Regions from separate parts of the Streptomyces sp. NPDC043876 genome, predicted to be linked through region 1. Evidence: riboswitches for the same ligand, from Rfam matches in the RefSeq annotation. Region 1 holds a riboswitch; each other region holds the start of a gene.

Region 1 (7,119 bases):
GGAGCGCATCCAGGGCAAGGGCACCTTCGTGGCCAAGCCCAAGGTCTCCCAGCCGCTCCAACTCTCCTCGTACACCGAGGACATGCGGGCGCAGGGCCTGGAGCCCACGTCCCAGCTCCTCGACATCGGCTACGTGACGGCGGACGACACCCTCGCCGGACTGCTCAAGATCACCACTGGTGGCCGGGTGCTGCGCATCGAGCGGCTGCGCCTGGCGAGCGGCGAGCCGATGGCCATCGAAACCACGCACCTTTCGGCCAAGCGCTTCCCCGCGCTGCGCCGCTCGCTGGTCAAGTACACCTCGCTCTACACCGCCCTCGCGGAGGTGTACGACGTCCGGCTCGCCGAGGCCGAGGAGACCATCGAGACCTCCCTGGCCACGCCGCGCGAGGCGGGGCTGCTGGGTACGGACGTGGGCCTGCCGATGCTGATGCTCTCCCGGCACTCCCTGGACGCCGACGGCGAACCCGTCGAGTGGGTGCGCTCGGTGTACCGCGGCGACCGCTACAAGTTCGTGGCCCGCCTCAAGCGGCCGGCGGTCTGATCCCGGCCGGGAACGCGGCTCTCCCGCGCGTTCCCGGTCCGCGCTCCGCCGCACGTCCACGCCCTCCGGCCAGGCCCCCGCCATGCCGCCGGCCATCGTTATACGTTCGAGGCCCCGCGGCGTCGACCCGCCCCGCGAACCGTAGTTGACTCACGTACCGCTATGCGGACGGGGGCTTTCGTTCACCGGGTGGTCCCCGTAGATTCCCTGCGCGCGCGCAGATGATCGACGAGGGGACGAGGATCATGCCGGAAGCTGGACCCGAAGCAACCGCCGGGCGGTCGGGAGGCGGGGGGCTCACCCCCGTGTCCATCGCCGTCTGGGCCGCCGTCGCCCTCGTCGGCGCCGTCGGCTGGGGCGTGCTCGCCCTCTCCCGCGGCGAGGAGATCTCCGCCGCCTGGCTGCTCGCCGCCGCGCTCGGCTCGTACGCCATCGGCTACCGCTTCTACGCGCGCTTCATCGCGGACCGGGTGCTGAAGGTCGACAAGACCCGCGCCACCCCGGCCGAACGCCTCGACAACGGTGTCGACTTCCACCCGACCGACCGCCGGGTGCTCTTCGGCCACCACTTCGCGGCCGTCGCAGGCGCCGGCCCGCTGGTCGGCCCGGTGCTCGCCTCGCAGATGGGGTACCTGCCGGGCACCATCTGGATCGTCGCGGGCGTGATCTTCGCGGGCGCGGTCCAGGACATGGTGACCCTGTTCTTCTCCACCCGGCGCAACGGCCGTTCGCTCGGCCAGATGGCCCGGGACGAGATCGGTCCCGTCGGCGGCGCGGCCGCGCTGGTCGCGGTCTTCATGATCATGATCATCCTGCTGGCGGTCCTCGCCCTGGTCATCGTCAACGCGCTGGCGGACTCCCCCTGGGGCGTCTTCTCCATCGGCATGACCATCCCGATCGCCCTCTTCATGGGCTTCTACCTGCGGGTGCTGCGCCCGGGCCGGATCACCGAGGTCTCGCTCATCGGCGTCGCCCTGCTGCTGCTCGCCATCGTCGCGGGCGGCTGGGTCGCCGACTCCTCCCTCGCCGACGTCTTCACGCTCGACAAGGAGACGCTGGTCATCTGGATGGTCGGGTACGGCTTCCTCGCCTCGGTGCTGCCGGTGTGGATGCTGCTCGCCCCGCGCGACTACCTCTCCACCTTCATGAAGGTCGGCACCATCGCGCTGATGGCCGTGGGCGTGGTCATCGCCCTGCCGACGCTGAAGATGCCCGCCGTCACCGACTTCGCCACCCGCGGCGACGGACCGGTCTTCGCCGGCTCGATGTTCCCCTTCGTCTTCATCACCATCGCGTGCGGGGCGCTGTCCGGCTTCCACGCGCTGGTCTCCTCCGGCACCACCCCGAAGATGATCCAGAAGGAGACCCAGGTCCGGGTCATCGGCTACGGCGCCATGCTGACCGAGTCCTTCGTCGCGATCATGGCGGTCATCGCCGCCTGCATCATCGAGCCGGGCCTCTTCTTCGCGGTGAACGCCCCCAGCGGCCGGATCGGCACCACCGCCCTGGAGGCCTCCCAGGCGATCGGCGGCCTCGGCTTCTCGATCACCCCGGACGCGCTGACCCAGGCGGCCAAGGACATCGGCGAGACCAGCCTGCTCTCCCGCACGGGTGGCGCGCCGACCTTCGCACTCGGGATGTCGGAGATCTTCTCGTCCGTGGTCGGCGGGACCGCGATGAAGGCGTTCTGGTACCACTTCGCCATCATGTTCGAGGCCCTCTTCATCCTGACCACGGTCGACGCGGGCACCCGGGTCGGCCGGTTCATGCTCCAGGACACCCTGGGCAACCTGCACAAGTCCTTCAAGGACGTCAGCTGGAAGCCGGGCGTCTGGTTCGCCAGCGCGGTCGTCGTCGGCGGCTGGGGCTACTTCCTGTGGGTCGGCGTGAAGGACCCGCTGGGCGGCATCAACCAGCTCTTCCCGCTCTTCGGCATCGCGAACCAGCTGCTCGCCGCCGTCGCCCTCGCCGTCTGCACCACGCTGCTGGTGAAGTCGGGCCGGCTCAAGTGGGCCTGGGTGACCGCGGTCCCGCTGGCCTGGGACGTGGCCGTGACGCTCACCGCCAGCTACCAGAAGATCTTCTCCGACGACGCGACGATCGGCTTCTTCGCCCAGCGCGACAAATACCTGGCCGGGATCGAGGCGGGCAAGGTGCTCAAGCCCGCCAAGACCATGGACCAGATGCACACCGTGGTCACCAACGCCACGGTCGACGGGGTCCTCTCCGCGGTCTTCGCCCTCCTGATCGTCATCGTCCTGCTGGACGCGCTGCGGACCTGCCTGAAGGCCGTCCGCGACCCGGGGAGCGCGGAGCTCTCCGAGGTCCCGTGGTCGGAGTCGAAGATCATCGCTCCGGCCGGCCTGATCCCGACGGCCGCCGAGAAGGCGGAACTGGCCGCCGCGGGTCTGGACTCGGGCGGCGGCCGGGTCAAGGAACCGGTGGCGTGAGCGCCGTCCGGGCGGCGCTGGGCCGGATCCGGTTCTACGTCCGCGAGTTCTCGGGCGAGAGCGCCTACGAGCGGTACGTCGCCCACGCGCGCTCCCACGACCCGCACGCCGAGGTGCCCACCCGCAGGGCCTTCGAGCGGGCCCGCACCGACGCCCGCGAGGCGGACCCCCGCGAGGGCTTCCGCTGCTGCTGAGGAGCCACCGCGAACCGGAGGCCGCCGGATTCCCCGACCGGGAACCCGGCGGCCTCTCGCGTGGGACGGGCCGTCGGCGGCGGGGTCCCGGTCGCCGGTCGCCGGCCGCCCCCACGGCCTCGCCGGGGGACCTGCCCGAGCCCGCCGGAGGGACCGCCGAGGGGCCCTGCCGGGGGCCACGGGGCCTGCGGGAGCCGCCGGACCACCCGGGCCCCGGAGGGCGCCGGAACGCCCGTACCGGCCGTCCTCGCGCCGCCGCATCGGGTGGAGTTGTAGCCGCGCCGACACAACATGTGGGGGTCGCGCAACGAGCGGCCCCCACATGTATGCTCGTGCTCGCTGTCGCCGCAGGGGAATCCGGTGCGAATCCGGAACTGTCCCGCAACGGTATGAACTGCACCCAACCACCCATTGGTGCTGCCGCAAGTCCGAGGACCTGCCGACAGTGCGCCCGGACCGACCGGTCCGGACGCCGATACGTCCGGGCCTCGCGGTTGGGCCGGTGGACGCCGTGTGGAGACGCGCCGAGCCCTGCCCCGGGCCCGCACGTCCGTGCCCGCCCGGCAGCCCCCTCGCCCCGCCCCGTGAGTCGTCCGGAGCCGAGCGAGGGAGAGCCCCCCACGTGACCATCGCGCCTGCCGCACCGCGCGCCGAGTCCGCCCAGCCCGAGGCCACCGAGGGTCCCGGCGCCGCGCTGCTGCGCACCCTCACCGACCTCACCGCCGACCTGGCCGACACCGACCCCGGCCGGGTCGCCGCCGCCGCGCTGCGGGGCCGCAGCTCCGTGGCCGACGAGGCCGAACTGCGCGGCCTGGCCACCGAGGCGGCCGCCGGCCTGATCTCGGAGGACCCGGCGTACTCCCGGCTGGCCGCCCGTCTGCTGACGCTGACGATCGCGGAAGAGGCCGCGGGCCAGGGGGCCACCTCCTTCTCGGCGTCCGTCGCGGTCGGTCACCGCGAGGGCCTGATCGCGGAGCGCACCGCCGCGTTCGTCGCCACGCACGCGACCCGGCTGGACGCGCTCGTCGAGCACGCGGCCGCCGAAGGCGCCGACGACCGCTTCGGCTTCTTCGGTCTGCGCACCCTGCACAGCCGCTACCTGCTGCGCCACCCGATCACCCGCCAGGTCGTGGAGACCCCGCAGTACTTCATGCTGCGCGTGGCCTGCGGCCTCGCCGCGGACGAGAGCGTCCAGGCCGTCGAGGAAGTGGCCTCGCTGTACCGGCTGATGAGCCGCCTCGACTACCTGCCCTCCTCCCCCACGCTCTTCAACTCCGGCACCCGGCACCCGCAGATGTCCTCCTGCTACCTGCTGGACTCTCCGCTCGACGAGCTGGACTCGATCTACGACCGCTACCACCAGGTCGCGCGCCTCTCCAAGCACGCCGGCGGCATCGGCCTCTCGTACTCCCGCATCCGCGCCCGCGGTTCGCTGATCCGCGGCACCAACGGGCACTCCAACGGCATCGTGCCGTTCCTCAAGACCCTCGACGCCTCCGTCGCCGCCGTGAACCAGGGCGGCCGCCGCAAGGGCGCCGCCGCCGTCTACCTGGAGACCTGGCACGCGGACATCGAGGAGTTCCTGGAGCTGCGCGACAACACCGGTGAGGACCAGCGCCGCACCCACAACCTGAACCTCGCCCACTGGGTGCCGGACGAGTTCATGCGCCGCGTGAACGCCGACGCCGACTGGTCGCTGTTCTCCCCGGCCGACGTGCCGGAGCTGGTCGACCTGTGGGGCGACGACTTCGACGCCGCCTACCGCAAGGCCGAGGCGGACGGCCTGGCCCGCAAGACCATGCCCGCCCGCGACCTGTACGGCCGGATGATGCGCACCCTCGCGCAGACCGGCCAGGGCTGGATGACCTTCAAGGACGCCTCCAACCGCACGGCCAACCAGACCGCCGAGCCGGGCACCGTCGTCCACTCCTCGAACCTGTGCACCGAGATCATCGAGGTCACCAACGACGGCGAGACCGCCGTCTGCAACCTCGGCTCGGTCAACCTCGGCGCGTTCGTCCTCGCCGAGACCGGTGAGATCGACTGGGAGCGGCTGGACGAGACCGTCCGCACCGCCGTGACCTTCCTCGACCGCGTGGTGGACATCAACTTCTACCCGACCGAGCAGGCCGGGCGTTCCAACGCCCGCTGGCGTCCGGTGGGTCTGGGCGCGATGGGCCTCCAGGACGTCTTCTTCAAGCTGAAGCTGCCCTTCGACTCCCCCGAGGCGAAGGCGCTGTCCACCAAGCTCTCCGAGCGCATCATGCTGGCCGCGTACGAGGCCTCCTGCGACCTCGCCGAGCGCAGCGGCCCGCTGCCGGCCTGGGAGCAGACCCGCACCGCCCGCGGCGTCCTGCACCCGGACCACTACGCGACCGAGCTGAACTGGCCGGAGCGCTGGGACGCGCTGCGCGCCCGGATCGCCGAGACCGGCATGCGCAACTCGCTGCTCCTCGCGATCGCCCCGACCGCGACGATCGCCTCGATCGCGGGCGTGTACGAGTGCATCGAGCCGCAGGTCTCCAACCTCTTCAAGCGCGAGACCCTCAGCGGCGAGTTCCTCCAGGTCAACGCCTACCTGGTGGCCGAGCTGAAGAAGCTCGGCGTCTGGGACGCGCAGACCCGCGAGGCGCTGCGCGAGGCCAGCGGTTCGGTGCAGGGCTTCGGCTGGATCCCCGCCGAAGTGCGCGCGCTGTACCGCACGGCGTGGGAGATCCCGCAGCGCGCCCTGATCGACATGGCGGCGGCCCGTACGCCGTACCTCGACCAGTCGCAGTCGCTGAACCTGTTCCTGGAGACGCCGACCATCGGGAAGCTGTCCTCGATGTACGCGTACGCCTGGAAGCAGGGCCTGAAGACCACGTACTACCTGCGCTCGCGCCCGGCGACGAAGATCGCCCGCGCCGCGCAGGCCGCCACCCCGGTGGCGCTCCCGCAGGCCGACGCCGACGCCGAGGCGCTGGCCTGCTCCCTTGAGAACCCCGAGTCCTGCGAGGCCTGCCAGTAATGAGTTCCCCCCACAAGAGCGCGGCCGAGAAGAACCTGCTCGATCCGGGCTTCGAGCTGACCCTGCGTCCCATGCGCTACCCGGACTTCTACGAGCGCTACCGGGACGCGATCAAGAACACCTGGACCGTCGAGGAGGTCGACCTCCACTCGGACGTCGCCGACCTGGCGAAGCTGACGCCCGGTGAGCAGCACATGATCGGCCGCCTCGTCGCGTTCTTCGCGACGGGTGACTCGATCGTCTCGAACAACCTCGTGCTGACCCTGTACAAGCACATCAACTCGCCCGAGGCGCGGCTGTACCTGTCGCGCCAGCTGTTCGAGGAGGCCGTGCACGTCCAGTTCTATCTGACGCTGCTCGACACCTACCTCCCCGACCCGGACGACCGCGCGGCGGCCTTCGACGCGGTCGAGGAGATCCCCTCGATCCGCGAGAAGGCGCAGTTCTGCTTCAAGTGGATCAACGAGGTCGAGAAGCTGGAGCGGCTGGAGACGCAGGCCGACCGCCGCCGCTTCCTGCTGAACCTGATCTGCTTCGCGGCGTGCATCGAGGGCCTGTTCTTCTACGGCGCCTTCGCCTACGTCTACTGGTTCCGCTCGCGCGGTCTGCTGCACGGTCTGGCGACCGGCACCAACTGGGTGTTCCGGGACGAGACCATGCACATGAACTTCGCCTTCGAGGTCGTGGACACGGTCCGCAAGGAGGAGCCGGAGCTGTTCGACGACGCGCTCCAGCAGCAGGTCGTCGACATGCTGAAGGAGGCCGTCGACGCCGAGCTGCAGTTCGGCCGCGACCTGTGCGGCGACGGCCTGCCGGGCATGAACACCGAGTCGATGCGCGCGTACCTGGAGTGCGTCGCGGACCAGCGCCTGGTCCGCCTCGGCTTCGCGCCGGTCTACGGCTCCCAGAACCCGTTCTCCTTCA
Region 2 (7,119 bases), on a different contig from region 1:
CCTTGACCTCGCAGAGCCAGCCGTCGACGTGCAGCAGGAAGTCGTCGAAGCCGTCGTCGTCCGGACGGGCCTCCAGGCCCAGGTCGTGGTCGAGCTTCGCGGCCTGGATCAGGGTCCAGATCTGGGCGCGGATCGCGGGCAACTTGGCCGGGTCCATGGAGGAGATCTGCGCGTACTCGTCCAGGTGCTGCTCCAGGCGCGCGATGTCGCCGTACGACTCCGCGCGGGCCATCGGCGGCACCAGGTGGTCGACCAGGGTCGCGTGCACGCGGCGCTTGGCCTGGGTGCCCTCGCCCGGGTCGTTGACCAGGAACGGGTAGACGAGCGGGAGGTCGCCGAGCGCGGCGTCCGGCGCACAGGAGGCGGACAGGCCCGCGTTCTTGCCGGGCAGCCACTCCAGGTTGCCGTGCTTGCCCAGGTGGATCATGGCGTCGGCGCCGAAACCGCCGTCCTCGGCCGCGGCCTGGATCCAGCGGTAGGCGGCGAGGTAGTGGTGCGAGGGCGGGAGGTCCGGGTCGTGGTAGATCGCGATCGGGTTCTCGCCGAAGCCGCGCGGCGGCTGGATGAGGATGAGCAGGTTCCCGCGGCGCAGCGCCGCCAGCACGATGTCGCCGTCGGGGTCGCCGCCGGCCGCGGTGCGCGAGCGGTCCAGGAACATGTTGCCGGGCGCCTGCCCCCAGTGCTCCTCGACGCCTTCGCGCAGCTCGCCGGGGAGCGTGGCGTACCAGCGGCGGTAGTCGGCGGCCGGGATGCGGACCGGGTTGCGGGCCAGCTGCTCCTCGGTGAGCCAGTCCTGGTCGTGGCCGCCGGCCTCGATCAGCGCGCGGATCAGCTCGTCCCCGTCGCCGGAGACCAGGCCGGGGATCTCCTCGGCCGGGCCGAAGTCGTAGCCCTCCGCGATCAGGCGGCGCAGCAGCGCGACGGCACTGGCGGGGGTGTCGAGACCGACGGCGTTGCCGATGCGGGAGTGCTTGGTGGGGTACGCGGAGAGGACGAGCGCGATCCGCTTCTCGGCGTTCGGGGTGTGCCGCAGCCGGGCGTGGCGTACGGCGATCCCCGCGACGCGGGCGGCCCGCTCGGGATCGGCGACGTACGCCGGGAGGCCGTCCTCGTCGATCTCCTTGAAGGAGAACGGGACGGTGATCAGCCGGCCGTCGAACTCCGGCACCGCGACCTGGCTGGCCGAGTCGAGCGGGGACAGGCCCTCGTCGCTCTCCATCCACGTCTCGCGCGAACCGGTCAGGCACAGCGCCTGCAGGATCGGTACGTCGAGGGCGGCGAGCGCGCCCGCGTCCCACGACTCGTCGTCGCCGCCCGCCGAGGCCTCGGCGGGGCGGGTGCCGCCCGCCGCCAGGACCGTGGTCACGATGGCGTCCGCCGTCGCCAGCTCCGCGAGCAGTTCCGGCTCGGGGGAGCGCAGCGAGGAGACGTACAGCGGCACGGGCACGCCGCCCGCGTCCACCACGGCGTCCGCGAGGCCGTGCACGAAGGCGGTGTTGCCGCTCATGTGGTGGGCGCGGTAGTAGAGCACCGCGATCCGGGGGCCCGTGGCGGGCTCTGCCGCGCGCTCCAGCCGGCCCCAGGTGGGCGCGGCCGCGGGCGGGTCGAAGCCGTGGCCGGTGAGCAGCACGGTGTCCGAGAGGAAGCGGGCCAGCTGCTCCAGGTTGGCCGGGCCGCCGTGCGCGAGGTAGGCGTGGGCCTCGGCCGCGATGCCGATGGGGACGGTGGACGCCTCCATCAGCTGGGCGTCGGGGGCCTGTTCGCCGGTCAGGACGACGACCGGCCGCGGCTGGTCGGCGGCGAGGAGCAGGTCGAGCCCCTCCTGCCAGGCGCGCAGGCCGCCGAGGAGGCGTACGACGACCAGGTCCACGCCGTCGAGCAGCGCGGGGAGGTCGTCGAGGGGGAGCCGGGAAGGGTTCGCGAACCGGTACGGGACCGGGCCGTCGTCCGAGGCGCGGGCACTGAGCAGATCGGTGTCGGACGTCGACAGCAGCAGGATCATGCGGCGGCGGGCCTTCCTCGGGGTTTCCGCGCCCCGGGCAGTGAGGACGACGGGAGTTCCTGACTCACCCGGTGGCGCGGTGGGGCGCTGCCGGATTCACAGTGGCGGGACCGCGCCGGAATCGCACCGGGCTTCCTCCCATGTCGCCGTCCTCGGCGATGACGGGCCGAATGGCCCGTCGAGGGGCCATCTTAGGTGCCGGGGCGAGCGGATGGCAGGTGGGGGCGGTTCCCGGGGCGGATCGCTGGCGCGGGGCCGGGGTTTGGTGGTGCGGGGCCGGGTTTTGGCGGCGGGTGCGGGTGGTGGGGCCTGTGGTGTGCCCTCAAGCGCCGGGCGGGCTGGATTTGGTTCGGGTGGGTGTGTGGCCGCGGGTCGCGGGGCCTGGGGTGGGTGCCCTCAAGCGCCGGGCGGGCTGGAATTGGCTCGGGTGGGTGTGTGGCTGCGGGTGTTGGGCGGGCTGGGATTGGCAGGCGGGTGGGTCGTTGGGCCGGGGTGGTGGTGGCCTTGGCTGTGTTGGCGGGTGCGGGTGGTGGGGCCTCCGGCGGGCCCTCAAACGCCGGGCGGGCTGAATTTGGCGACCGGGGTACCGGGCAGGCCGGATCGGACTGGGGTGGTTGTGTGGCCAGGGTGTGGGGGCTGGAATTTGCTGCGCCGGGATGCGGGCAAATTCAGCCTCGCCGGCGTTTGAGGCGCCGCCGGAGGCTCCACATGGCGGCAGTCGCCAACGCACCGGCGGCTGACGGGCGCGCAGGCCCGGGCCGCGGGGCCGGCGGCATCTGGGCGTGCGCCGGGCCGGGTCGGTGGCATGCGGGCGTGCCGGGCTAGAGGCGGCGGCGTGCCGGGGTGCCGGGCCGGTGGCGGTGGCATGCGGGCGTGCCGGGCCAGGCCGGGCCGGGTCGGTGGCATGCGGGCAGGCCGGGCCAGGGTCGGCGGCGTGCCGGGGGTGCCGGGCCGGGGTCGGCGGCATGCGGGCGTGCCGGGCCAGGTCGGGCCGCGGCGCGGCGGCGCCATGCGGGTGGCAGGGCCCGGGCGGCGGCATGCGGGCGGGCAGGGTATGGGGCGGCGGGGCGTGGGCGGGGGGACGGGGCGTGGTGACGGACACAGGTCGGTGGGCGCCGATCGTGGGTATGCTCGCCGCCATGCCCCCGCCCTCTTCCGCCGCATCCCGGGACGAACCCGTCATACGGGACCGCGGCGACGCCTGCCCCGGCGCGCTGCGCCTGCACGCGGCGGACGACGGGCACCTCGCCCGGATCCGGATCCCCGGGGGTCTGCTCACGGCGGATGCCGCCGTCGCAGTGGCCGACGCCGCGGACCGGCTCGGCGACGGGCACCTCGACCTCACCTCGCGGGGCAACGCGCAGCTGCGCGGCCTCGGCGCGAGCTGCGGCGGCGAACTCGCCGCCCTGCTGACCGCCGCCCAACTGCTGCCCGCCGCAGCGGCCACCCACGAACGCGTCCGCAACATCGTCGCCTCGCCCCTGTCCGGGCTCGACCGGCAGGGCCGCCCCGACGTCACGCCGTGGGTCGGCGCGCTGGACCGGCTGCTGTGCGCGAGCGGGCCCGCGGCCGCGCTGTCCGGGCGCTTCCTCTTCGCCCTCGACGATGGACGCGGCGACGTGTCCTCGCTCGCACCCGACGTGCACGTGCTGGCCCTGAAGCGCGGAATGGCCGTGCTGTGGACGCACGATGACACCGACGCGGTCGCCGTGGGCCACCAGGACGCGCCCCGGGCGGCCCTGACGGTCGCCCGGTACTTCCTCGACGTGGTCCGCGAAGCCGGCACCAAGGCCTGGCGGGTGAGCGAGCTTCCCGCCGAACAACGCCCGGAGTCCGGGGAGTTGCTCAATCGGCTGCGGGAGCAGGGCATTTCGGCCGAGCGGGCCCACGGCTTCCGGCGCCGGACCGGACCCGGGCCCCGCCCCGGTCCGGTGGCGGGGCTGGACCCGGACCACGTCGCCCTCTCGGTACTGGCCCCGCTGGGCCGGCTGACCAGCGCCCAGTGGCGCCTGCTCGCCGCCACGGCCACCGCCGCGGCCGGGACCCTGCGGCTCACGCCCTGGCGCGGGATCGTCGTTCCCGGTGTCCGCGCGGCCACGGCCGCCGACACCCTCGCCCGGCTCGCCGACGCCGGGCTGGTGACGGCGCCCGGCGACCCGTGGGAGAACGTGAGCGCCTGCACCGGGCGGCCCGGCTGCGCGAAGGCACTGGCCGACGTACGGACCGACGCCCGCGCGGTCGTGGCCCGTTCGGGCGCGGCGGGCGGACCGGACGCACCGGCCCCCGCGGCCGCGGCGCTGCCCGTGCACTGGTCCGGGTGCGAGCGGCGCTGCGGGCACCCGCGCGCCCGCGCCTGGGTGGACCTGGTCGCCGGGCCCCGGGGGTACGGCGTCACCGTGGCCGGCCCGCGCGCCGGGCACACGGTGCGGGAGGACGTACCGGCCACCCCCGAGGACCTGACCGCCGCCCTCGCGGAAGCGGATGCGAAAGCCGCGTTCCACCAGCCCCACCCGACCCAGCACACCCAGCAGCCTCAGCGGCAGATGTAGTTCAAGAGATGAGCGAGTACACAGTGTTCGAGTACGAGAAGGACGGCGCCGCGATCTACCGCCAGTCCTTTGCCACGATCCGCGCCGAGGCGGACCTCGCCGGGCTGCCCGCCTCGGTGTCGCAGGTCGCCGTACGCATGATCCACGCGTGCGGGATGACCGACCTGACCAAGGATCTGGGGTACACGCCGGACGTGGTGCTGCGTGCCCGCGCCGCGCTGAACGCGGGGGCGCCCATCCTGTGCGACGTCCGCATGGTCGCCAGCGGGGTCACCCGCAAGCGGCTGCCCGCCGACAACGAGGTGATCTGCACCCTGTCGGACCCGGCCGTACCGGACCTGGCCGCGAAGATGGCCACCACGCGCAGCGCCGCCGCCCTCGAACTCTGGCGCGACCGCGGCCTGTTGGAAGGCTCGGTGATCGCCGTCGGCAACGCGCCGACCGCACTCTTCCGGCTGCTGGAGATGATCGAGGAAGGCGCGCCCCGCCCGGCCGCCGTCATCGGCGTGCCCGTCGGATTCATCGGCGCCGCCGAATCCAAGGACGCGCTCGCCGCCCACCCCTCGGGGCTTGACCACCTGATCGTCCGGGGGCGGCGCGGCGGCAGCGCCATCGCCGCCGCCGCCGTCAACGCGATCGCGAGCGAGGAAGAATGAGCGCCACCAGCGCCACCAGCGCCACCAGCGCCACCAGCGCCACCAGCGCGACGACCACCCCCGCCACCACCGGTGCCGCCGGTACGGGAGCCGCGGCCGGACGGCTCTACGGCGTGGGCCTCGGCCCCGGCGACCCCTCCCTGATGACCCTGCGGGCCGTCCAGGTGATCGCGGAGGCGGACGTCGTCGCCTACCACAGCGCCCGCCACGGACGTTCCATCGCCCGCTCGATCGCGGCCGCCCACCTGCGCGCGGACCACATCGAAGAGCCGCTGGTCTACCCGCTCACCACCGAGAGCACCGATCACCCCGGCGGCTACCAGGGGGCGATGGAGGAGTTCTACGAGGCCTCCGCCGCCCGGCTCGGCGCCCACCTCGACGCGGGCCGGACCGTGGCCGTGCTCGCCGAGGGCGACCCGCTCTTCTACGGCTCGTACATGCACATGCACAAGCGGCTCGCCGACCGGTACGCGACCGAGGTGATCCCCGGGGTCACCTCCGTCAGCGCCGCCGCCGCCCGCCTGCAGACCCCCCTCGTCGAGGGCGAGGAGGTGCTCACGATCCTGCCCGGCACGCTGCCCGAGGAAGAACTGACGGCCCGTCTGGCGGCCACCGACTCCGCCGTGGTGATGAAACTCGGCCGCACCTTCCCCGCCGTGCGGCGGGCGATGGAGACGTCCGGGCGGCTGCCCGAGGCGCGCTACGTCGAGCGCGCGACGATGGCCGGGGAGCGCACCGGGATGCTCGCGGACACCGACCCCGAGACGGTGCCGTACTTCGCCGTCGCCGTGCTGCCTAGCCGGATCGGCAACCCCGGCTGCCGGCCCGCGCCCGCGCCGGGCGCCGTCGGCGAGGTCGTCGTGGTGGGCACCGGACCGGCCGGTCCGCTGTGGCTGACGCCGGAGACGAAGCGCGCGCTGGCCGACGCGGACGCGCTGGTCGGGTACACGACCTACCTCGACCGGGTGCCCGTACGGCCGGGGCAGGTCCGGCACGGCTCCGACAACAAGGTCGAGTCCGAGCGGGCCGAGTTCGCGCTCGACCTGGCCCGGCGCGGGCAGCGGGTCGCGGTGGTCTCCGGCGGCGACCCGGGCGTCTTCGCCATGGCCACGGCGGTCCTGGAAGTCGCCTCGCAGGACGAGCACGCGGACATTCCGGTCCGGGTGCTGCCCGGGGTCACCGCCGCCAACGCGGCCGCCGCGGCCGCGGGCGCGCCGCTCGGCCACGACTACGCCACGATCTCGCTGTCGGACCGGCTCAAGCCGTGGGAGGTCATCGCGCAGCGGCTGCACGCCGCGGCCGGGGCCGATCTGGTGATCGCCCTGTACAACCCCGGTTCGCGCAGCCGCACTTGGCAGGTCGGCAAGGCCCGCGAACTGCTGCTGGAGCACCGGGCGCCGGACACCCCGGTGGTGCTGGCCCGTGATGTGGGCGGCCCGGAGCAGTCCATCCGGATCGTGCGGCTCGCGGATCTGGACCCGGCGCAGGTGGACATGCGGACGCTGCTGCTGATCGGCTCGTCGCAGACGCGGGTGGTCCGGCGCGGGGACGGGCGGCAGATCGTCTGGACGCCGCGGCGCTACGGGTAGTCCGGGTTACGGGCGGTTCCGGGCGGGCCCGGGGGTTCCGGGGTCCCGGGCGGGGTCCGGGTCAGGCGTCCCGGGTGCGTGCGCGCACCCAGGTCGCCGCCTCCCGGGCCGACTCGGCGACCGGTACGCCCTGCGGGACCGGCGGGCGGTCGACCACGAGCACCGGGATGCCCGCCTCGCGGGCCGCCGTCAGCTTGGGGGCCGTCGCGGAGCCGCCGCTCGCCTTGGTCACCAGTACGTCGATGCGGTGCTCGCGGATCAGGGCGCGCTCGCCGTCGAGGCTGAACGGCCCCCGGTCCAGGAGGACTTCGGTCTGCCGGGGC
Region 3 (7,119 bases), on a different contig from region 1:
GGTCAGCCCGAACCGGTCCAGCAGCTGCGGCCGTAGCTCACCCTCCTCCGGGTTCATCGTGCCGACCAGCAGGAAGCGGGCGGCGTGCCGTACGGAGACGCCCTCGCGCTCGACGTAGGAGGCGCCCATCGCGGCGGCGTCGAGGAGCAGGTCGATGAGGTGGTCGTGCAGCAGGTTGACCTCGTCGACGTAGAGGATCCCGCGGTGCGCGTCGGCCAGCAGGCCCGGTTCGAAGGCCTTCACGCCCTCGGACAGGGCCCGTTCGATGTCCAGCGCGCCGACGAGCCGATCCTCGGAGGCGCCGACGGGCAGCTCGACCATCCGCGCGGGGCGCGCGGCGGCCGGGCCGGGCTCGTGCGGGCCGTCGGGGCAGGCCGGATCCGGCGCGGTGGGCGCGCAGCTGAACCGGCAGCCGGGGACGACGTCCACGTGCGGCAGCAGCGTCGACAGCGCGCGGACGGCGGTGGACTTGGCCGTCCCCTTCTCGCCGCGCACGAGCACGCCGCCGACCGCGGGGCTCACCGCGTTGAGCAGCAGCGCGAGGCGCAGGTCGGTTTGACCGACCAGTGCGGTGAACGGGTAGGGGGTGCTCACGTGTTGCTCACTCCTTCGAAGGTGCGGACCGTACCCGGGGCTCCGCCCCGGACCCCGCGCCTCAATCGCGGGCGGGGCCGGAGGGTGTCAGCCCGTCCGGCGTTTGAGGACCGGGTCCGGGCGGAGCCCGGTTTCGGGAAGGGGCGGGGTGGGGGAGAGCCCCGCAGGGCCCGGGGCGCCGTCACGGCGCGCCCGGCGGCAGGAACGGGAGCCCCGCCGGGGCGCCGGACTCGATCAACCGCAGCAGCGCATCGGTATCGGCGTGCTCCTCGATCAGATCGCCGAGCAGATCCAGCTGCTCCTCCCGCAGGGAGCCGAACGACGTGTCCGGGGCCGGAACGAACCGGCGGCCGGCGGCCCGCGCGACCTCCCGCAGGAAGGCCCGCCGGAAGCCATCGCTCTCCAGTGACCCGTGCCAGTGGGTGCCCCACACCTCACCGACCCGGCACCCGTCCAGGAAGGGGGTGCCGCCCCGCACATCGGCGACGCCGTGGTGGATCTCGTACCCCTGGACGCTCTCGCCCAGCGCGCTCCCGCTCGGCCGCGCGAGGGTCTTCTCCCGCTCGAAGCGGACCCGCACGGGCAGCAGCCCGAGCCCCTCGACGACCCCGGCCCGGGACTCGACCTCGTCCTCGATGGACTCGCCCAGCACCTGGAAGCCACCGCAGACGCCCAGCACCGGACGCCCCTCGGCGGCCCGGCGGGCCAGCGCGTCGGCGAGCCCGCGCTCGCGCAGCCAGGCCAGCGCCTTCACGGTGCCCCGGGTGCCGGGGACGACGACCAGGTCGGCGTCGGCCAGTTCCTCGGCCCGGTCCACGAACCGCACCACGACGCCCGGTTCGGCGGCCAGCGCGTCCACGTCCGTGAAGTTCGACATCAGCGGGACCGCGCACACCGCGATCCGCAGCACGTCCTCGCCGACCGGCGGGGCGACCACGGACTCCCGTACGGCGCCGCGCAGCGAGACCCGCAGGCCGTCCTCCTCGTCGATGCCGAGCCCGTGCCGGAAGGGCAGCACCCCGTAGGTCGCCCGCCCGGTCAGCCCGCGCAGCATCTCCATGCCCGGCTCCAGCAGGGACACGTCCCCGCGGAACTTGTTGACCAGGTACCCCGCGATCAGCGACTGGTCCTCGGGCGACAGCAGGGCCGTCGTACCGAAGAAGGAGGCGAAGACCCCGCCGCGGTCGATGTCGCCGACCACGACCACCGGGAAGCGCGCGGCCCGCGCGATCCCCATGTTCACGATGTCCGTGCGCCGCAGGTTGATCTCGGCCGGACTGCCCGCCCCCTCGCAGATCACGGCGTCATACGTGCCCCGCAGCTGCTCCAGGCAGTCCGTGACGATGCCGAGCAACTGCTCCTGCCTCCCCCCGTGATAGCCGCGCGCACTCATCTCACCCACCGGCTTGCCCAGCAGCACGACCTGGCTGCTGCGGTCGCTGCCGGGTTTCAGCAGCACCGGGTTCATCAGCGCGGTGGGTTCGACCCGCGCCGCCTGGGCCTGCATCGCCTGGGCGCGGCCGATCTCGGCGCCCTCCAGGGTGACGAAGGAGTTCAGCGACATGTTCTGTGCCTTGAAGGGCGCCACCTTCACGCCCTGGCGGGCCAGCCAGCGGCAGATGCCCGCGGTGACCACGCTCTTGCCCGCGTCGGAGGTGGTGCCGGCGACCAGGAGTCCGCCGCCGCGCCGTGCGCCGCTCATGCGCTTCCCTTCGTCGTACGACCGGATGCGCGGCGTGACGCGCGCAGTGACGACACCAGCGACCGCAGGGCCACGCATGCCCCGAGGGAGATCCAGGTGACCCGGCGCGAGAGCCGTACGGCGCGCTCGATGTCCGGGGCGTCGACCGGACGGCCCGCCGCCCCGTTCAGCACCGCCCGGTGCTCCACGCGCCCCGCGTACGCCAGGGTCCCGCCGAGGCGGACCCCGAGCGCGCCCGCGAAGGAGGCCTCCACCGGGCCGGCGTTCGGGCTGGGGTGGGCGGCGGCGTCCGCGCGCCAGGCCCGTACGGCGCCCCGCCGGTCGGGTCCGGCCGCCACGGCGGCCAGCGCGGTCAGCCGGGCGCCCGGCCAGCCCGCGACGTCGTCGAGCCGGGCCGAGGCCCAGCCGTAGCGCAGGTAGCGCGGGGAGCGGTGGCCGACCATCGCGTCCAGGGTGTTCACGGCGCGGAAGAACAGCAACCCGGGCACCCCCGCCAGGGCGCCCCAGACCAGCGCGCCGACGACGGCGTCCGAGGTGTTCTCGGCGACGGACTCCACGACGGCGCGGGCGATCTGCTGCTCGTCCAGGGCCTGCGGGTCGCGTCCGCACAGGTGCGGCAGCCGCTCCCGGGCCACCTCGGTGTCCCCGGCGGCCAGGGCGCCCCCGATGGCCCGGGCTTCGCGGCCCAGCGAGGTGCCGCCCACCACCGCCCAGGTGGCGGCGGCGGTCAGGGCGATGCGGGCGGCGGCGGGCCGGGAGCGCACGGCGCGGGCGCCGAGCGCGCCGACGGCGGCCGCGCCCCCCGCGCACACCAGGGCGTGCAGGGCGCCCCGGGCCCGGCTGTGGCCCCACAGGGCCCGTTCGACGGTGGCGGCGGTCCGCCCGAAGGCGGCGACGGGATGCCCGCGGCGCGGATCACCGAGGATCCGGTCGCCGATCAGGCCGGCCGTCGCGCCGTACGCGAAAACGCGATCGGCACGCATGTGGCAGGTAGGTCCTCACTCAGGGTCCGCGCCCTGGTTCGACGTGTCCGGTGGCGAGAGTTCCTGGCTTCCGGGGAGCCGTCGGCTCCTCGGTGACAGTGGCGGGACCGCGCCGGATTCGCACCGGACTTCCTCTTCATGCCGCCGTGTTGGCTCCGGCAGTCCACCACGCCCCGCGAACGCCCGTCAACTTGCCGTTGACCTGCGAAAGCTCCCCCCGGCGGTGGGCCGGAGGGAGCTTTCGGACGTGCTGGGGCGGGTGGGACGCGCGGGGGTGGCCGCGCGGCGTCAGCTGACGATCAGGTAGATCGCGTAGCCGACGGCCACCGCGCAGAGCGAGAAGCAGGCGTAGGCGCCGGTGCGTGCCAGGTGGGCGGCGCCGCCCCGGCCGGTCGCGGCCTCGTGCTTCGACAGGCCCACGATGCCCAGGGTGAACAGGGTCACGAGGGCGACGGTGGCGGAGAGGCTGACGCCGAACACGGAGCCGAGTGCTGCCCAGTCGATCTTCATACTGCCGATTCCTCTGTGGGTCAGACCGCGGCGGCGGGAGCCGCCGGGGCCGGGGGAGCGGCCGGTGCCGGGGTGGGGATGGTCGCCTTGAAGGCCTCGTCCGTGACCGCGGCGGTGGTGCCCGCGAGCGGCGGAACGACGACGGCGGCGATCGCGGTGGTGACCACGCCGGGAGCCTCGGCCGGGGCGTCCGGCGTGCCGTTCACGTTGGTGTGGTCGACGACCTGGCGGCGCGAGACGAGCCAGATGGCGACGCAGGAGCCGACGAGGAAGAGCGCGACGGCGGCCACGCCGACGTCACCGGTCCGCATGACGAGCTCGGCGCCCGCGGACACCAGGGCGGCGGCCGGCAGGGTCAGGCCCCAGGCGATGAACATCCGGCTGGCGGTGGACCAGCGGACCACGCCGCCCTTGCGGCCCAGGCCCGCACCCATGACCGCGCCGGAGCAGGCGTGGGTGGTGGAGAGGGAGAAGCCGAGGCTGGAGGAGGCCAGGATGACGCTGGCGGCCGAGGTCTGGGCGGCGAAGCCCTGCTGCGGCTGGAGGTCGGTCAGGCCGCTGCCCATGGTGCGGATGATGCGCCAGCCGCCCAGGTAGGTGCCCATCGCGATCGCCATGCCGGCCGAGAAGATGACCCAGACCGGCGGGTTGGAGCCGGGGGCGAGCGCACCGCCGGCGACCAGCGCCAGGGTGATGATGCCCATGGTCTTCTGCGCGTCGTTGGTGCCGTGCGCCAGGGAGACGAGTCCGGCCGAGGCGATCTGACCGGCCTTGTAGCCCTTGGCCGAGGTCTTCTCGTCGACGTTCTTGCCCACCTTGTAGGTGAGCCGCGAGGCCAGCATCGCGGCCACTCCGGCCACGATGGGCGCGGCGACCGCGGGGAGCAGCACCTTGGTGACGAGCGTGCCGCCGTTGACGGCGCCGAGACCGGCGGAGGCGACGGCCGCACCGACCAGGCCGCCCATCAGGGCGTGCGAGGAACTGGACGGCAGGCCGACCAGCCAGGTGACGAGGTTCCAGAGGATGGCGCCGACCAGCGCGGCGAAGATGACCTCCGGCTGGATGCCTTGCTCGTTGACCAGGCCCTTGGAGATCGTCTTGGCGACCTCCACGGACATGAACGCGCCGACGAGGTTCAGCACGGCGGACATGGCCACCGCCGTCTTGGGCTTGAGTGCGCCGGTCGAGATGGTGGTGGCCATCGCGTTGGCCGTGTCGTGGAAACCGTTCGTGAAGTCGAACACGAGAGCGGTAATGATCACGATCCCGAGGAGAAGCGTTATGTGCTCCATTTACCCAGGCTTCTGTTTGACGTCAGTGGCTCGCCGACCGTAGGCAACCTGAGTGAACGGAAGATGAACTGGACCGGGCGGAGCGGTGTACCGATCCGGGGACGGTTCGCCGCGCTCGTCCCCATTGGACCGCTGATGCACCTGTTTACGCACGTCAGGGGCTGGATGGACCCCCGGCCGACCGGGGGTCTCCCACCCCGCCGTCGCGTGCGTCCGGGACCCCGGGTGAGACCCGGATCACGCCCGCCCGGCGCGCGTCCCCGGTCACCGGAACGACCGCCTCCACTGGCCGGGCCCGCCGCCCCGGCCGACACTGGAGCGGTGCCCCCCGCAACCACGACGGCAGCGGCCGTCACCGCCGCCCTCACCGCCGCCGGACTGGCCGCTGCCGCCGGGGTGGCCGCCGTCGCCGCCGGCCGGTACGCCGCCGACGCCGCCCTGCGGACCGAACCCGGCCGCCCGCTGCCCGGCGGACCGAAGCTCGTCGTCCACTCCGCCACCGCGGACCGCGTCGCCCTGACCCGGTCCCTCGCCTCCCTGTGGCCCGGTACGTACGGCCTGGCCGCGCCCGGTGTGCACGCGGTCGTCGGGGCCGTCCTGCCCGACGCCCCGCACGACCCGGACACCGTCGTCCGGCGCCTGGTCGGGGTCACCCACGGCTCCCTCGCCCCCGGCACCCGGGTCCTGCTCACCCCGCAGATCCACGCCGGCAACCCGCGCGCCGCCCTCGGCCTCGACCACGCCGACGTGGACGTCCCCGGGGAGCTGGGCGCCCTGCCCGCCTGGTTCGTGCCCGGCGCCCGCGACACCTGGGTGATCACCGCGCACGGGCTCGGCGGCACCCGCGAACACCCCATGGTGGTCATGCCCTTCCTGCACCGCCACCGGCTGCCGGTCCTCGACCTCGCCTACCGCGGCGACCTCGGAGCCCCCGTCCCGCCGGACGGCGTCGGCCACCTCGGCGCGTCGGAGTGGCGCGACCTGGACGCGGCGATCCGCTACGCCCTGCGCTTCGGCGCCCGCCGGGTCGTCCTGTACGGGTGGTCCACCGGCGCCACCATGGCCCTGCTCGCGGCCGAGCGCTCCGCCCTCGCCGACCGGATCTCCGGGCTGATCCTGGACTCCCCGGTGCTGGACTGGCGCACCACCCTGGAGCGCCTCGCCGCCGCCCGCGGGACCCCGGCCGCGGTCCTCCCGCTCGCCGTGCGGGCCGCCGAGGGGCGCACCGGGCTGCGGGCCGGCCGGCGGCCGCCGGGCGCCGACCCGGCGGCACTGCGGATGCCCGTACTGATCTTCCACGGGCCCGAGGACACCCTCGCGCCCTGGGAGCCCTCGCGCCGCCTCGCCGCCGCGCGCCCGGACCTCGTCACCCTGCGGACCGTCCGGGACGCCCCGCACGGCGCGATGTGGAACGCGGATCCCGCGGAGTACGAGGAGGGCCTGCGCCGGTTCCTGACCCCGCTGATGTAGCCACCGTGGCGCGAAGGCGGCTTTGCCCCGGTATGACCCCTCGGTGTCCGGCGGTAACGGCCGGTTCCGTTTGGGCTTTCGGGCCGTGACGGGCGAGACTGCTTCCGTGACGTCCCGAAAGCCTGATGAGCAGTTGGCTCGCGACTCCAGACTCCGACTCGTCTCTCCGCGCTCCGTCGCCACGGCCCGCAAGGCGGTGACGGACCGGAGCACCCGGCCGGCCCCCCGCCCGCCCGCCGGTACCCCCGCCGCGCCCGACCTCGCGAACCGGGCCCGCGCCTCCCTGGCGGACGCCGTGCGCCTGGCCCGCTGGGCCGAGCACCACCTCGGCGTCGCGGACGGGTCCCGGCCCGCCCCGGCGGGCGCACTGCCCGCCGCCGACGTCGAACGGGCCGCCCGGCAGCTGGGTCTGACGCACGGCCAGATCCAGGTGGGCTGGGACCGCGCCCGGCTCGCCGGACTCGTCGAGGTGCACGGCGGACACGCCCGCCCCGGCTGGCGCCTGCGCGCCTGGGACCGCGACGACACGGCCGTCCTGCGCGGCTGGGTCGCCCTCTTCGACGCCTGG

What was found. A riboswitch is a leader RNA that binds a small molecule or an ion and turns the genes downstream of it on or off. The one in region 1 is predicted to bind cobalamin.
Region 2: another riboswitch for cobalamin. It lies ahead of cobN (cobaltochelatase subunit CobN); the one in region 1 lies ahead of AC0693_RS00225 (ribonucleoside-diphosphate reductase subunit alpha).
Region 3: another riboswitch for cobalamin. It lies ahead of AC0693_RS32555 (cobalamin biosynthesis protein); the one in region 1 lies ahead of AC0693_RS00225 (ribonucleoside-diphosphate reductase subunit alpha).

What each region holds. Positions count from the first base shown of each region.
Region 1 is NZ_JBWKDV010000001.1:46,767-53,885, forward strand. It holds gene AC0693_RS00210 (GntR family transcriptional regulator) at 1-544, shown strand, start outside; gene AC0693_RS00215 (carbon starvation CstA family protein) at 790-2,994, shown strand; gene AC0693_RS00220 (YbdD/YjiX family protein) at 2,991-3,188, shown strand; cobalamin riboswitch at 3,515-3,646, shown strand; gene AC0693_RS00225 (ribonucleoside-diphosphate reductase subunit alpha) at 3,811-6,195, shown strand; gene AC0693_RS00230 (ribonucleotide-diphosphate reductase subunit beta) at 6,195-7,119, shown strand, end outside.
Region 2 is NZ_JBWKDV010000006.1:434,167-441,285, forward strand. It holds gene cobN (cobaltochelatase subunit CobN) at 1-2,002, opposite strand, end outside; cobalamin riboswitch at 2,043-2,174, opposite strand; gene cobG (precorrin-3B synthase) at 3,142-4,551, shown strand; gene AC0693_RS21395 (precorrin-8X methylmutase) at 4,560-5,207, shown strand; gene AC0693_RS21400 (precorrin-2 C(20)-methyltransferase) at 5,204-6,796, shown strand; gene AC0693_RS21405 (cobalt-precorrin-6A reductase) at 6,858-7,119, opposite strand, start outside.
Region 3 is NZ_JBWKDV010000013.1:52,296-59,414, reverse strand. It holds gene AC0693_RS32565 (putative cobaltochelatase) at 1-594, opposite strand, end outside; partial or broken gene AC0693_RS32560 (cobyric acid synthase) at 656-2,296, opposite strand; gene AC0693_RS32555 (cobalamin biosynthesis protein) at 2,293-3,279, opposite strand; cobalamin riboswitch at 3,315-3,462, opposite strand; gene AC0693_RS32550 (hypothetical protein) at 3,568-3,789, opposite strand; gene AC0693_RS32545 (inorganic phosphate transporter) at 3,810-5,081, opposite strand; gene AC0693_RS32540 (alpha/beta hydrolase family protein) at 5,403-6,551, shown strand; gene AC0693_RS32535 (hypothetical protein) at 6,658-7,119, shown strand, end outside.